Regions from separate parts of the Mesorhizobium sp. CA10 genome, predicted to be linked through region 1. Evidence: riboswitches for the same ligand, from Rfam matches in the RefSeq annotation. Region 1 holds a riboswitch; the other holds the start of a gene.
The links. A riboswitch is a leader RNA that binds a small molecule or an ion and turns the genes downstream of it on or off. The one in region 1 is predicted to bind thiamine pyrophosphate.
Positions count from the first base shown of each region.

Region 2: linked by a shared signal. The riboswitch ahead of LB535_RS10540 (Ykof family thiamine-binding protein) and the one ahead of thiB (thiamine ABC transporter substrate binding subunit) in region 1 are both predicted to bind thiamine pyrophosphate.

Region 1 covers NZ_JAIUHV010000009.1:252,859-260,022, reverse strand. The annotation lists gene LB535_RS20255 (ABC-F family ATP-binding cassette domain-containing protein) at 1-1,237, opposite strand, end outside; gene LB535_RS20250 (thiamine diphosphokinase) at 1,239-1,883, opposite strand; TPP riboswitch at 2,019-2,124, shown strand; gene thiB (thiamine ABC transporter substrate binding subunit) at 2,170-3,180, shown strand; gene thiP (thiamine/thiamine pyrophosphate ABC transporter permease) at 3,274-4,899, shown strand; gene thiQ (thiamine ABC transporter ATP-binding protein) at 4,896-5,684, shown strand; gene LB535_RS20230 (M48 family metalloprotease) at 5,838-7,164, shown strand, end outside.
Region 2 covers NZ_JAIUHV010000004.1:60,471-67,634, reverse strand. The annotation lists gene LB535_RS10565 (helix-turn-helix transcriptional regulator) at 1-300, shown strand, start outside; gene LB535_RS10560 (DUF2167 domain-containing protein) at 450-1,322, shown strand; gene LB535_RS10555 (ABC transporter substrate-binding protein) at 1,381-2,391, opposite strand; gene LB535_RS10550 (ABC transporter ATP-binding protein) at 2,388-3,161, opposite strand; gene LB535_RS10545 (ABC transporter permease) at 3,158-3,943, opposite strand; gene LB535_RS10540 (Ykof family thiamine-binding protein) at 4,280-4,888, opposite strand; TPP riboswitch at 4,879-4,991, opposite strand; gene LB535_RS10535 (hypothetical protein) at 5,211-5,555, shown strand; gene LB535_RS10530 (dihydrofolate reductase family protein) at 6,097-6,498, opposite strand; gene LB535_RS10525 (DUF2934 domain-containing protein) at 6,727-6,981, opposite strand; gene LB535_RS10520 (hypothetical protein) at 7,089-7,164, opposite strand, start outside.

The sequences.
Region 1 (7,164 bases):
GCCGCGCGCGTTCGCCGCCGGAAAGCTCGCGCACCGGCGTGCGGGCCTGCTCCGGCTTGAACAGGAAATCCTTCATGTAGGAGACGACATGACGCTGCTCGCCATTGACGACAAGGTTCTCGCCGCGTCCGTCGGTGAGGTAATGCGCCAGCGTCTCCTGCGGATCGACGGCCTCGCGCTTCTGATCGAGCGTCGCAATCTCGAGATTGACGCCAAGGCGCACGGTGCCGGCGTCCGGCGCCAGCTCGCCGGTCAGCATCTTCAACAATGTCGTCTTGCCGGCGCCGTTCGGGCCGACCAGGCCGACGCGGTCGCCGCGCTGGATGCGGGTCGAGAACCCCTTGACCACGGTGAGATCGCCAAAGCTCTTGTCGATGTTCCTGGCCTCTATCACCAGCTTGCCGGATTCGGCGGCGTCGCTGGCCACCATCGTCGCGGTGCCCTCTGCGCCGCGATGGCTGCGGAAGCGCTGGCGCATGGTTTGCAACTCGCCGAGGCGGCGCATGTTGCGCTTGCGCCTGGCGGTCACGCCATAGCGCAGCCAATGTTCCTCGCGCACGATCTGGCGGCCGAGCTTGTGCTGGTCGCGCTCTTCCTCTTCCAGCACCTGGTCGCGCCATTCCTCGAAATGCGCAAAGCCCTTTTCCAGCCGCCGCGTCTGGCCGCGATCCAGCCAGACGGTGGCGCGCGTGACGCGCTCGAGAAAGCGGCGGTCATGCGAGATCAGGATCACCGCGGAGGAGGTGCGGGCGAGCTCTTCTTCCAGCCATTCAATCACCGAAAGGTCGAGATGGTTGGTCGGCTCGTCGAGGAGCAGGATGTCGGGTTCCGGCGCCATGACGCGGGCAAGGGCGGCGCGGCGCGCCTCGCCGCCGGACAGGTCGTTCGGCCGCTCCTCGCCGGTCAGGCCAAGATGTTCCATCAGATAGGTGGCGCGATGCGGATCGTCGGCCGGGCCAAGGCCCGCCTCGACATAGGCGCGCACATCGGCGAAGCCGTCCATGTCCGGCATCTGCGGCAGATAGCGGACGGTCGCCGAAGGCTGGCGGAACACCTCGCCGTCCTGCGGCTCGATCATCCCGGCGGCGATCTTGAGCAGCGTCGATTTGCCCGAGCCGTTGCGTCCGACCAGCGCGATCTTCTCGCCGGCGGATGCGCTGAGCGCCGCGCCGTCGAGCAGCGGGGTGCCGCCGAAGGTCAGTTTAATGCCGTCGAGGTTGAGGAGTGGCGGCGCCATGTCAACTTTCTGGAAGAGGATAGGGATGGGCCAGAAGCAGCGCCCGGCCGCGCTCCAGCGCGATGCCAAGCTGCCCTTTGACCTCGTTTGATATAGTGAGCGAGGAACCGAACGCCACCTCGACGCGGTCGAGCGGCCATTTGGCGCCGGTGACCGTCAGGCCGGACAGGTCGGAAAAGCCGAGCACCGAAAACAAGGTGCCGTCGTCATAGTCGAAGCTGGCCTTGCCGCGCAGGATGGGGGCGCCTTCCTGCGCGCCACTGGTCAGCAGCACGGTCGTGCCAGCCTCGGCCAGCCGCACGGCCAGCGCCAGATGCAGGAAGGCATGGTCGGCGCGCTTGCCGCCAAAGGCGCCGGCCAACACGAGGCTGGTGGCGCCACGCTGAAGCGCTTCCGCTATGGCGAGCTCGCCATCGGTCATGTCCTTCTCGGCCGGAAAGACTTTTCGCGGCACGGCGGCGAGATCATCCGGCAGGTTCGCCGGCACCGAGTCGAAATCGCCGACCCAAAGTTCGGGGACAAGTCCAAGCATGCGGGCATGGCCGATGCCGGCATCGGCGGCGATGACGCGCGAGCCAGCGATCTGGCGTTCGAGCCGGGGCGTGCGGATAAGCTCGCCGCCAAGCAGGATGGTGAATGTGCCCATGGCCGTCGCCCTTACCAGCCCGTCGGGCGAAACGGAAGCGGGATGCCGCGCGCTTCGGCTGCGAGCCTGCCGGCGAACATTAGCTGCCCGGCAAACTTCCGCTTGCGCGCCGCTTCGGCCGGGCCTATCTGTCGAAACGCTCTAACGGGGTGCCGGACGTGATCCGGCTGAGAGGCGATCAAGCCAACCCGCTGAACCTGATCCGGTTTGTACCGGCGGAGGGATTAGACGTTTCGGACCATCCGGCGCCTCAATTCCTTGTCACTCGAACGAAGGAGGCGCCGATATGCGCGCAATACTGTCCCATCTCATTCTCGCAACCGGCTTTGTTTCGCTTCTGGCGGGCGTCGCGCCTGCCGCTGCGAAGGACAAGCTCACCGTCTATACCTATGAAAGCTTTACCGCCGATTGGGGTCCCGGCCCGGCGGTGAAGAAGGAATTCGAGGCCGAATGCGGCTGCGATCTCGAATTCGTCTCGGTGGCCGACGGCGTGGCGCTCCTCAACCGCGTCAAGCTCGAAGGCGCCGGCACCAAGGCCGACATCGTGCTCGGCCTCGACACCAATCTCACCGCCGACGCCAAGGCGAGCGGACTGTTCGCGCCGCATGGCGAAGTCTCCGCCATCGACGTGCCTGGAGGTTGGAGCGACGACACTTTCGTGCCTTTCGACTACGGCTATTTCGCCGTCGTCTATGATACGCAGAAGCTTAAAGTCCCGCCGAAGAGCCTGAAGGAGCTGATCGAAGGCGCCGGCACGGACAAGATCGTCATTCAGGATCCGCGCACCTCGACGCCCGGTCTCGGGCTGCTTTTGTGGGTGAAGTCAGTCTATGGCGACAAGGCGCCGGAGGCCTGGGCAAAGCTCAAGACCAAGGTCCTGACGGTGACGCCGGGCTGGAGCGAGGCCTATGGCCTGTTCACCAAGGGCGAGGCGCCGATGGTGCTGTCCTACACCACCTCGCCGGCCTACCACATGGTGGCCGAGAACACCGAGCGCTACCAGGCGGCCTCGTTCGAGGAAGGCGAATACCTGCAGATCGAGGTTGCCGGCATCACCACGACGGGCGCGAAGAACCCGCTGGCGCAAAAGTTCATCGCCTTCATGACCGGACCGAAATTCCAGGATGTCATTCCGGAAACCAACTGGATGTTCCCAGCCGGCAAGACCGACAAGCCGCTCAACCCGGCCTTCGACAAATTGGTGAAGCCGACCAAGACCTTGCTGTTCAGCCCGCAGGAGGTCGCCGCCAACCGCAAGGCGTGGGTGGATGAGTGGCTGGCGGTGATGAGCAAGTAGGGCGTCTCGGTTATTATCCTTCCAAGATGATCGCTCTACGGCAGGACAGAGGGGGGCGCGAAGGAACGCGGCATACGTTAACTCGAACCCTGTATGTGCAGCGTGCACCCCGTGCCTGACTCCCGCATCACTGCCGGTATCATCGCGCTGGCGGCCATCGCCCTCCTCATCGGCGGTGCCTTCGCCGGCCTCGCCGTCGAAGGCGCGCACGATCTCTCCGGCGCTGCCGCCGCCTTCGACAATTATCTCCTGCGCGTCGCCCGCTTCACGCTGTGGCAGGCGGCTCTCTCGACGCTGCTGTCGGTCGCGCCGGCGCTGCTCGTGGCGCGCGCTTTGTCGAGACACCCAAGTTTCCCGGGACGCCGCCTGATCCTGCAATTGTTCACCGTGCCGCTGGCCTTGCCGGCGATCGTCGCCGCACTCGGCATTCTGGCGCTCTACGGTCGGGTCGGATATTTTGCCGGCGTCTTCGCCCGACGTGGCGGTGCGGATTGGCCGGGGATCTACGGCCTCTCCGGCATCCTTGTCGCTCATGTCTTCTTCAACCTGCCCTTGGCGACGCGACTGTTCCTCGAGGCGCTGGGCACCGTTCCGGCCGACCAGTGGCGGCTGGCGAGCCAGCTCGGCATGGGTGCCTGGCCGGCCTTCCGGCTGATCGAATGGCCGGTGCTGCGCGCGGCCCTGCCGGGGATTGCCGGGCTGGTCTTCATGCTCTGCATCACTTCCTTCACCATCGTGCTGACGCTCGGCGGCGGTCCGGCCGCGACGACACTGGAAGTGGCCATCTACCAGGCGCTGCGCTTCGATTTCGATCCTGCGCGGGCCGTAACACTGACGTTTCTTCAGATCGCGCTCACCTTCGTCGTGGTCGCAGCACTCACGCGGCTCGGCGCCAACACGGTCGGTGATGCCAATCTGCCGGTGGCGCCGCGCCGCTACCTTTCTGCGGGCCGGCTCGAAACCGTGCTGAATGCCGGCCTCATCATGCTTGCCCTGCTGTTCGTCGCCGGACCGATGCTGGCGACCGTGCTTTCAGGCCTGGAGGCCGATCTCGGCCGGCTGGCAGGCGAGGAAGCGGTGCGCCGCGTCACCCTCACAAGCGCCGGCCTTGCCCTGCTTGCGGCGCTTCTCAGCGTGACGCTCTCGCTGGCGCTGATCGCGGCACGGCGCGCGCTGGCTCTGCGGGGCCGGGCAGGCGGGGCCATGGGCCTGCTCGAACATGCCGCCGACACCGGCGCCGGCTTCGTGCTCGTGGTGCCACCGATCGTGCTCGGCGCCGGCTGGTTCCTGGCGCTTCGCCACGTCACCGACGTCTTTGCCATCGCGCCGGCCATGGTCGTCGCCGTCAACGCAGTGATGGCGATGCCCTTCGCCGTCCGCGCCGTTCGCCCGGCCTATGACGCGGCGAGCGAGCGCCACGAGCGGCTTTGCCTTGCGCTCGGCATATCCGGCTGGAACCGGCTCAGCCTGATAGACTGGCCGTCGCTCAGGCGGCCTTTGGCGACCGGCTTTGCCTTCGCCATGGCGCTGTCGCTCGGCGATCTCGGCGTGATCGCGCTGTTCGGCAGCGATTCCGTGCAGACCTTGCCCTATCTGCTTTTGGCGCGCATGAGCAGCTACAGGACAGCCGACGCCGCGGGACTTGCCTTGCTGCTCGGCCTCGTCTGCCTGATGCTGGTGGTCGCGGCCGACTGGCTGGGGCGGGAAGGAAAGTCATGACGACGACCATCGACGGCATCGCCGCGCAAAAGGGTCTCCCCGTCGCGCTGGATGGCGTCTCGTTCAGCTATGGCGAATCTTCCTTTCGCTTCGACGCCGAATTCGCAGCCGGCAGGATCACCGCCATCATGGGGCCGAGCGGCTCCGGCAAGTCGACGCTGCTCAATCTGATAGCCGGCTTCGAAGTGCCCGATGCGGGCAAGGTCCTGATCGGCGGCGTCGGTCTCGGAAACACGCCGCCTTCGATGCGGCCGGTGTCGATGGTGTTCCAGGAAAACAATTTGTTTGCGCATCTTTCCGTCGAAGCCAATGTCGGGCTCGGCCGCTCGCCGTCGCTGAAACTCGGCGACGCCGATCGCGCGGACGTCGCCGAGGCGCTGGCGCGGGTTGGTCTTGCCGGCAAGGAAAAGCGGCTGCCGCGCGAGCTTTCCGGCGGCGAGCGGCAGCGCGTGGCGCTGGCGCGGGTGCTGCTGCGCGACCGGCCCGTTTTGCTGCTCGACGAACCTTTCGCGTCGCTCGGCCCGGCGCTGCGCGACGACATGCTGGACCTTGTGGCCGGCATCCATGCCGAGCGCGAAATGACGGTGTTGTTCGTCACGCATCAGCCGGAAGATGCGCGCCGCATCGGGCAGGACGTGGCATTTCTCGACGAAGGCACGATCGCGGCAGCCGGGCCCGCCGAGGATTTCTTCGATCGGTCTGGACCGGATGCGTTCCGGCGCTATATCGGCGATCGAGGCGGCACCGTTGCCGGATCACAACATGTTGCCCGGAAGCGGACATAATTTATGGCCAAACCGGCAATGGGCGATCCGGCGTTTCCTTGCCTTGTCCGGGGGAGTATGGCTAGGTCCGGCCATGCTGGTCCGGATGGGCCGTGATTTGCCGAAAGATTTGGAAAGGAAGCCGACCTGTCGAGCGGCGCTGAGAAGGTGTGGATGAAGCCGCTGGCACGATTTCTCGCGCTGGCGAGCGTCGCCGTGCTGGCGAGCTGCCAGATGTTCACGCCGCCGGACGTGCAGGAGAGCGGCTTCCAACCTTCCGACAAGCCGATCACCGTCGACAATGTCGTGGCCAACGCCAAGCTCGCAGAGATGGCGAAGGCGCAGCACCCGCGGATTCTCGCCACCTATGGCGGCGAATATTCCGACCCAAAGCTCGAACGCATGGTGGCCAAGGTCGTCGGCAACCTGACGGTGGTATCGGCCAACCCGACCCAGACCTATCGCATCACCATCCTCAACTCGCCCAACGTCAACGCCTTCGCGCTGCCGGGCGGCTATCTCTATGTGACGCGCGGCCTGCTGGCGCTGGCCAATGATTCCTCCGAGCTTGCCGCCGTCATCGCGCATGAGATGGGCCACGTCACCGCGAATCACGGCCTGCAGCGGCAGCAGCTCGAAGCCGAGGAGGGCCTGGCGACCAAGGTGGTTTCCGATGTGCTCGGCGACAGCCCGACCGCCAAGGCGGCGCTGATCCGCGGCAAGCTCAGGCTCGCGCAATTCTCGCGCAACCAGGAACTGCAGGCCGACGCCATCGGCATCAAGTCGATCGGCGAGGCGGGCTATGATCCCTATGCCGCCGGCCGCTTCCTGCAGTCGATGTCGGCCTATACGGATTTCCGCTCGGTGAGCGGCGCCACCGACGCCAGCCTCGACTTCCTGGCGACGCACCCGAACACGCCGCAGCGTATCGAGCTGGCGCAGCGCCTCGCGCGCAATTTCGGCCCGCCCGGCGTCGGCACGCGCGACCGCGACGCATTTCTGGCCGGCATAGACGGCCTGCTTTACGGCGACACGCCGGAAGAAGGCTATGTGCGCGGCCAGACCTTCATGCACCCCAATCTCGGCGTCTCCTTCACCGTGCCGAACGGTTTCGTCATCGACAATTCGGCGGCTGCCGTCACGGCGACCGGGCCTGGCGACATCGCCATCCGCTTCGACGGCGTGGCGATCGACAAGTCCGTCTCGCTCACCGATTACATCCGCAGCGGCTGGGTAGCGGGGCTGGAAGACGCCAGCGTGCGCCGGGACACGATCAACGGCAACGATGCGGCGACGGCGCATGCCAGCGCGCAAGGCTGGCAGTTCGACATCGCGGTGATCCGCGCCGGCGGCCAGGTCTACAGGCTGCTGACGGCCGCGCCCTCGGCCAGCACTTCGCTGGACCCGGTCGCGCGCTCGGTCAGCGGTTCCTTCCGCGTGCTGAGCCCAGCCGAGAAGGCGGCGCTGAAGCCGCTGCATATCCGGGTCGTCACCGTTCAGG
Region 2 (7,164 bases), on a different contig from region 1:
ACCATCCCCACCGCCGACCTCGAGGAAGGCGAGTGGATCGCGCTGCGTGTCGACGGGCCGTCGATGAACAAGATCTCTCCGCCGGATTCGATCATCTTCGTCAACCTGCGCGACAAGCGGCTGGTGACCAATGGCTGCTACGTGATTTCAGACGAGACGGGACGCGCCACCTACAAGCGCTGGCGCCCGAACGACAACCCGCCCTTCCAGCCGGCATCCTACTTCGACATTCCGCCGCCGGAGCTGGAGGGGGCGATCACGATCATCGGACGGGTGAAGCGGTCGATGATCGATATGTGAGGGATAGGCGGCGGCATGTCGCCTCAAGAGGAGTGCGGCAGGGCTATGGTTGAGGCAAAGAACAAAAAGAGAACTTTTCGTCTTGTGCTTGTCCTCGAAATACTCTTATATCACGGATGCGTGAGGTTGGGTCCATAGGGGAGGGGGTAATGAACAAGTCGGTCAGGGAAAACCTGATATTCATTATGGTGGCGCATGCCTGCTTCCTGGCGCAGCCGGCCATCGTGCATGCCGAGGATACGGACTATCATCCGCAAAATTTTATCCAGCCTCTGAGCGCCGCCAGAGGCACAATCACTCCGGCTGGCGGCGCCGCCTTCTACCTGAAGCCGGAGGACCGCTGCAACCTGGTGGTGAAGGAGTTCGGCTGGGACCGCGACCAGTGCGGTACGATCGACCAGTTGATCTTCGGCTTCACGCCGGAGATCGATAATCTCACCGTCGAAAAGCCCGTGTCGGACGGCTATGTCAGCCTAGCGGACTGGGACAGCGCCGACCGCAACGAAGAAATTAGTTCCCTGGAGGAGAGCTTCAAAGAGTCGGTCAAAGCGCAGTCGCAACGGCTTGGACAGGACATCCGCTTCGACGGCTGGCTCCTTTATCCGCAAATCGATAAGGGTAAGAATATCCTTTACTACGCCAACATCCTGAACTGGGCCGGCGACAGGACGATCAACATCTCGGTCTCGGTCTTCGACCGCCAGGGCTATGTCCCAATCAAGATCGTGCCGGTGAACGGCAACATCACGAGCGATGCCGTGCAAAAGATCGTCGAGGCGTCGGCCGACGCCTACAAGCCGAAGGCCGGCAGTTCCTATTTCGAATTCTCCAGCGGCGACAAGGTGGCCGGTTACGGCGCGCTGGGCGTCTTGGCGACGATGCTCGGGGTCAAATACGGCAAGGCCGCCGGCGTCGGGCTGATCGCGCTGGCGCTGCTGGTGCTGAAGAAGGGCGCCTTCCTCGTGCTGTTGCCGCTGGTGTGGCTGAGAAGGCTGTTCAGCCGCAAGAAGGCCGATAGTTGAAGTGAACTTGCGGGCCTCCTGAGACATTGAGTTCCTTCGTGCCCCTCAGGGGGTGGCCCTACCCCACAAACTCATTCGTGAAATAGGCCCCGAGATTCGGCCGCTCCTTTAGCACCTTGCCATCGCCATCCAGTAGGATCCCCGAGGCGAACAGATACCCGCCCATCGCCTCCATCTTGGCCTTGTCCATCGTGCCGATGGCGCCGTCCGCGCTTTTCAGGAAGTGCCCGTCGTTCAGCGCCTTCAGCGAGGCTTGCACCAGCGCTGGGTTGGTCAGCGTATCCTTGTTCGCGGCGATCAGCAGCTCGCCCGCCTGCTGCGCATGGTCGACGGCGAATGCGTAGCCGCGCCGCGTCGCCTGGACGAAGGCCGCGGCCGCCTGTCGGTTGGCGGCGAGGAAGGCGTTGCTGGAAACGATCAACGTGGTGTGCTCGTCCGGCACGCCATAATCGGCATAGCGGAAGCTGCGCTGCTTGAGGCCTTTCAGTCCGGCCTCGACGCCTTCCCACGTCGAGACTTCCAGCGTGAAATCGACCGCGCCGTTGGCCAATGCCTCGTAAGCCGAGGTGCCCAGCGTCACAGTGGAAAACTCACCTTTGCCGCCGTCATGGCGGATGATGGTCGAGATCAGCGCGTTCTCCCAGTCGCTGCCGAAACCGCCATAGGTCAGGCCGTCGAGATTTTTCGGAGTCTTGATGGCGGCGCGGTCGGCGTTGAAGACGACGCGGCCGGTCTCCGACTGGACGACGGCGTAGACGGCCTTCAAATCCGCGCCCGCGCTCTTTTGCGTAAACAGGCCGAGCGAGCCGGAAATGCCGAAATCGGCAACCTGGCTGGCGACCAGCGTGCCCGAGCCGGTGTCGCCATAGGGCAGGATTTCGACCTCGATGCCCGCATCGCGGTAAAAGCCCTTGTCGCGGGCGACGAACAGGCCGATGTGATTGGTGTTGACGGTCCAGTCGAGCGCGACGGTGATTTTTTGCGCGGCGGCCCGGGCACGTGCAGCAGTCCCGGCAAATGGCAGGCTGGCGGCCAGAAGCATCGCTTGACGGCGGGTGAAGTCGGTCATCGGTTTTCTCCATCGGATGGTCGGGAAATCGGTTCGGCGGCGCCGAGCAAAATCTCGAGGATGCCGGCTTCGATCGCGGCTGCCTTGCCGGCAAGTGCAGCGCTCTCGGTGCGCGGGCGCGGCAGCGGCACAGCCACCTCGCGCACCACGCGCGCGGGCCGTGCCGACAGCACATAGATACGGTCGGACAGAAGCACCGCCTCGCGCACGTCATGGGTGATGAGCAGCGCCGTCCAGCGATGGTTTCGCCACATCGTCTCCAGCCAGCGCTGCATGGCCGCGCGGGTGAGCGCGTCGAGCGCGCCGAACGGCTCGTCGAGGAGCAGCATGTCGCGCTGCTGCACGACGGTGCGCAGCAATGCCGCGCGCTGGCGCATGCCGCCGGACAGCTCGGCCGGCCAGGCGCGCTCGAAGCCGGCAAGGCCGAACTCGGCGAACAACGGGGCCACGCGCTCGCGCGCCGCGCGGCGCTTTATGCCCTGCACCTCAAGCCCCAGCGTCGCATTGTCGATGACGCGCCGCCACGGCATCAGCGCATCGCGCTGCGGCATGAAGGCGAAGCGGGCGCCATCGAGCGGCGCGCCGTCGAACCGCATCTCGCCCTCGCCCCGGATCGCGCCGGTGAGTAACTGGAACAGTGTCGACTTGCCCGCGCCGGAGGGGCCGAGGATCGAGACGAACTCGCCCTCTTCGACATGCAGCGAAATGCCTGCCAGAACCTCGAGCGCGCCGAAGTTTTTTCGCATGTTGCGGAGCTCGAGCCGGGTCATGGCCGGCCCTCTCCGGAAGGCTTGTCGCCATAGCGCCCCGCCCTTTCGCTCTTTGCATTTTCCCAGGGCATGGCGAGACGCTGGCCGAGCACGGCGAGGCCGAACAGTGTGAGCGTGAGCGCCGAGTTGACCGCGACGGCGGCGAGCACCAGGTCGGGGCGGAAATTGTTCTTGGCGCTGAGCATGTAGATGCCGAGCCCTTTCGCCGCGCCCGCATATTCGGCGAAGATGGCGCCGACCACCGCATAGGTGATGGAGATGCGCAGTCCGGCGAAGAAATAGGGCAGCGCCGACGGCAACCGAGCGAGCCAGAAGATGCGCCGGCGGCCCGCTCCCATGGCGGCGAGCATCTGGCTGACTTCCTTGGCCGTGGCGGCATAGCCCGCGACCAATGCCACCATCATCGGAAAGAAGGTGACCAGCGCCACGAGCAGGATCTTCGGCAACAGCCCGAAGCCGAACCAAAGCACCACCAGCGGCGCGATCGCCACCAGCGGCAAGGTCTGGCTGGCGATCAGGAGCGGGAACAGCGCGCGGCGCAACGGGGCAAAGAAGTCAACCAGCGCCGAGAGGATGAAGGCGGCAACGAGCGAGCAAGCAAAGCCCGCCAGCGTGGCGCGGATGGTGGGAAGCGTGTTGTCGGCCAGCGCCGCCCGGTTCTCCCAGGCCTGCGCCAGCACGCGCGAGGGTGCAGGGAGCACGGTAGGGGCGATGCCGCCAAGGCGGGCGTAGAGCTCCCAAGCGACGAGAAGGAGAGCGAAAGCCAGCGCAGCAGGGAAGATCTTGGCGACGGTCGTGGTGAAGGCTGATCTCCCCCCTAGAGGGGGAGATGGCCGGCAGGCAAGAGGGGGGCGGGTAGGAACGCCAGCTTTCGAAACTTGTGCGAAACCAATTGGCGAACGCCGCGTGCGCAACCAGTTGAGCGGTCGGCGGGACGGCACCCCCCTCTGCCCTGCCGGGCATCTCCCCCGCAAGGGGGGAGATTCGCCGTCACCTCTGCCTTCGCCAATCGCCGAAGGTTCCCCTCTCTCCTGCGAGATGGGCCTGGGGGCATCTCCCCCACGCGATGGATCAAGCCAAACAGCCACGACATCTACCTCGATAGATCGAGCTTGCGCTCAAGCCGCGGTCGGGCTGTTCGCCGAAATGGTGATGTCGAGCGTCACGTGACCGGCGCCCGGCCCGAAGCGGCAGAAGGCTTCGTTCAGCGTGGCGAACACCGCGCCGGCGTCGCCGCGCAGCTTGGTGCAAAAATGCTTGGAGCGTTCGAAGACGCCCGACTGTTTCAGGAAATCGATGCAGCCATAGATCTCGTCCATGTGGTCGCCGGTACCCATCACATAGAGCGAGAATTGCGCCGCCACCGGCTGGTTGGTCGAAAGCGTGGCCCCGACGGCGCGCAGCGCGGCGCGCTTGCGGTCGTCGAGCGGGATCGCCGGGCCGCCGATCTCCTCGGAGCGGCAGATCGGGTCATCCGGCTCGCCGGGGCAGCCGCGCGAGACGGCTGCCGACAGAACACAATGCCTGCCGCTTTTGGCGGCCGCCACGAACAGGTCGCGCATGGCTGGGAACAGCACCTCGGGCGGCCCGACCAGCAGCGTCGAGATATCGTCGGTTTCGATCCTCAGCCTGTCGCGGTAAGGATCGAGCGCGCCAAGCGCGCCAAGGATCACGCCGACGAAATCGTCGGCCATGGGATAAAGGGAAATCTGTGCGCCGGAAAACATGGCCCGCCTCGCTCCGCTGGTATTATCCAGATCAGCTTTAGGGTCCGGAGGCTTGCCGCCACCATCTCAGCCCCGACCGTACGAAGCACCCCTGTGGATGGCGGGGTTAAAGCACTGTTTACGGTGCTGGGAAAGCGCTTTTTTGCGGTGTCGGTTGGGCCAACCGCCCATCTCCCTATGGGAGATGCCGGTGGTTATAAGATTTTTGTAGTTTTCTTATAACTGCTTTATCTAACTATTTTGTCGTTCAAATTGTACGAATCTCGCTTGATTGCTTTTCGTACGTAAAGTACGATACCTCCCTTTCTTTGAGGGGATTTGCTTGAACACCGCGAACCATGCCGCTTTTGCCGACCTCTCCCACCCGTTGTTGTCGCCTTTGCCGCTCGCCGAGCGCGAACGCCTTGCCGGCGCCTGGCGCATGGCCAGCCAGGACATCGCCGACGACATCCGCTTCATCCGGCAATATCTGAAGGTGATAGCCGAAAAGGAGGAGCGGCTTTCGACCGGCACGCTGGTGCATGGCCGCGCCTATGTCGAGGCGTGCGCGGCCTGGCTGCCGGAGACGGCGGCGCGGTATTTGCGCAACCTCAGGCTGATCAGCGAATGCGAAAGCGCGATGATAGCGGCGGGAGTCAGGTTTGCCCGATCGAGCGATGCGTGGTGAGAGCGTTCTGACCTCTTCCGTTAGAGAAGGGAAGGAACTCCAAGGCCGCCAGCGACGCGAACAATCATGCCGCTGCAACCCTCGGCTCTGGGCCTCGAAAAATGCATCGTTTCACACAATCGCCAATTGGTGGACGCGGGCGAGCGGCCGGGCGTTAATTCTGCGCAGGCGAAGGAGGGTAAAGCCATATACCAGGGAGGAATTTCGTTTTGATGGACCAACAAATCGACATCGGCATACAGCCTGACGATCAGCCCTACGAAGTCACTTCATTCGCCCGCAAGCATGGCCTGACGGTCCCGGTTGCCGACGCGGTCCTTTTCGCCAAAGGTCCGTCGCCGTCACGCGCAGCTTGCGACATGGCAGCGCTTGCCTTCCTCTGCGCGGTCGCGCGATACGCCGGAAAGCAAGGGACGCGATAGCCTCCTCTTATAGCTTAATTGCAACCCGCCTGCCGCCGGCGTGGCTGGCGGCGGCGATGCCGAGCGTGCCGGTCAGCCGGCCGCCATGGTCGAAGCCTTCGCTCAGAGGTCGTGACAGTTCAGCGGGGAGCGTAGATGCGAAGCATGGTGCCGTTATCGTAAGCGGCCGTCACGAGGACATCTAGCTTGAGCGCGTCGGTCAAACCGCTGAATAGCGGTTTGCCACCGCCATAGGCGATCGGCCGAGTCAGGATGACATACTCATCAATCAGCCCCGCCTTCGACAGCGCCTGAGCGAACTCTGCGCCGCCCCATGCAATGATTTCGCCGCCGGGTTGCTTTTTCAATTTAGCGATTTCCTCGTGCAGGTCACCTTTCGCAATAGTGGACTCTGGCCAAGTCGCCTCTTTCAGCGTTTTCGAAAACACGACCTTGGGGATGTCGTTCATCGGCGCGGCATAGGCATCCTCGGATTTTTGCCAGTACGGCCCCATTTCCTCGTAACTCACGCGGCCCATGATGTGTGTGCCAGCGCGACTGATGCGATCGAGTTTCCACCGCTTGAGCTCTGCCGTTCAGGAAAACCGCCCGTCGACATTCCCACCGGCCCTACGACATATCCGTCGACCGACATGGTCATGATCAAGACGACTTTGCGCATGGTCGGTATAGCCTCCGGGCACAGTTCTCACACGGAGCGTCGCACCGTCACATGATCCGGTGAAAAGGGGGCAGGCCTTGGCTGGCGGTCAGCCCTTGGTCTTCTTGGCGGGGGACTTTGCCTTGGCCGGGCCCTTGGCGGGCTTCTCCGCCTTGGCCGCTTTCGGCTTGTCGGCCTTGGGGGCGGCGGCCTTTTTTGGGCTCTTGGCTTTCGGCTTGCCGGCCGCATCGACTTCGGCCGTCGCCTGGTCCCAATGCTCCTTATGAGCGCCTTCGGGCCGGCCGGCCTGCTCCCAGATCTCGTGCGCGCGCTGGCGAATGCGTTCGTGCCTGTCGTCCGTCACTGTCGCCTCCTGATGTTGGGACGGTTCCCCGGCGCGAACATTAGCCGAATTTTCGCGTGTCGTCTTCGGTATCACGAACAAGCGACCGACCTGGACGGCAATTTCGCTCAGTGTCCGTCGGTGACGACCGCGATGCCCAGATGCGCTGCCTTTTTTGTAATCAATCCGGCTAAATCCGCGTCA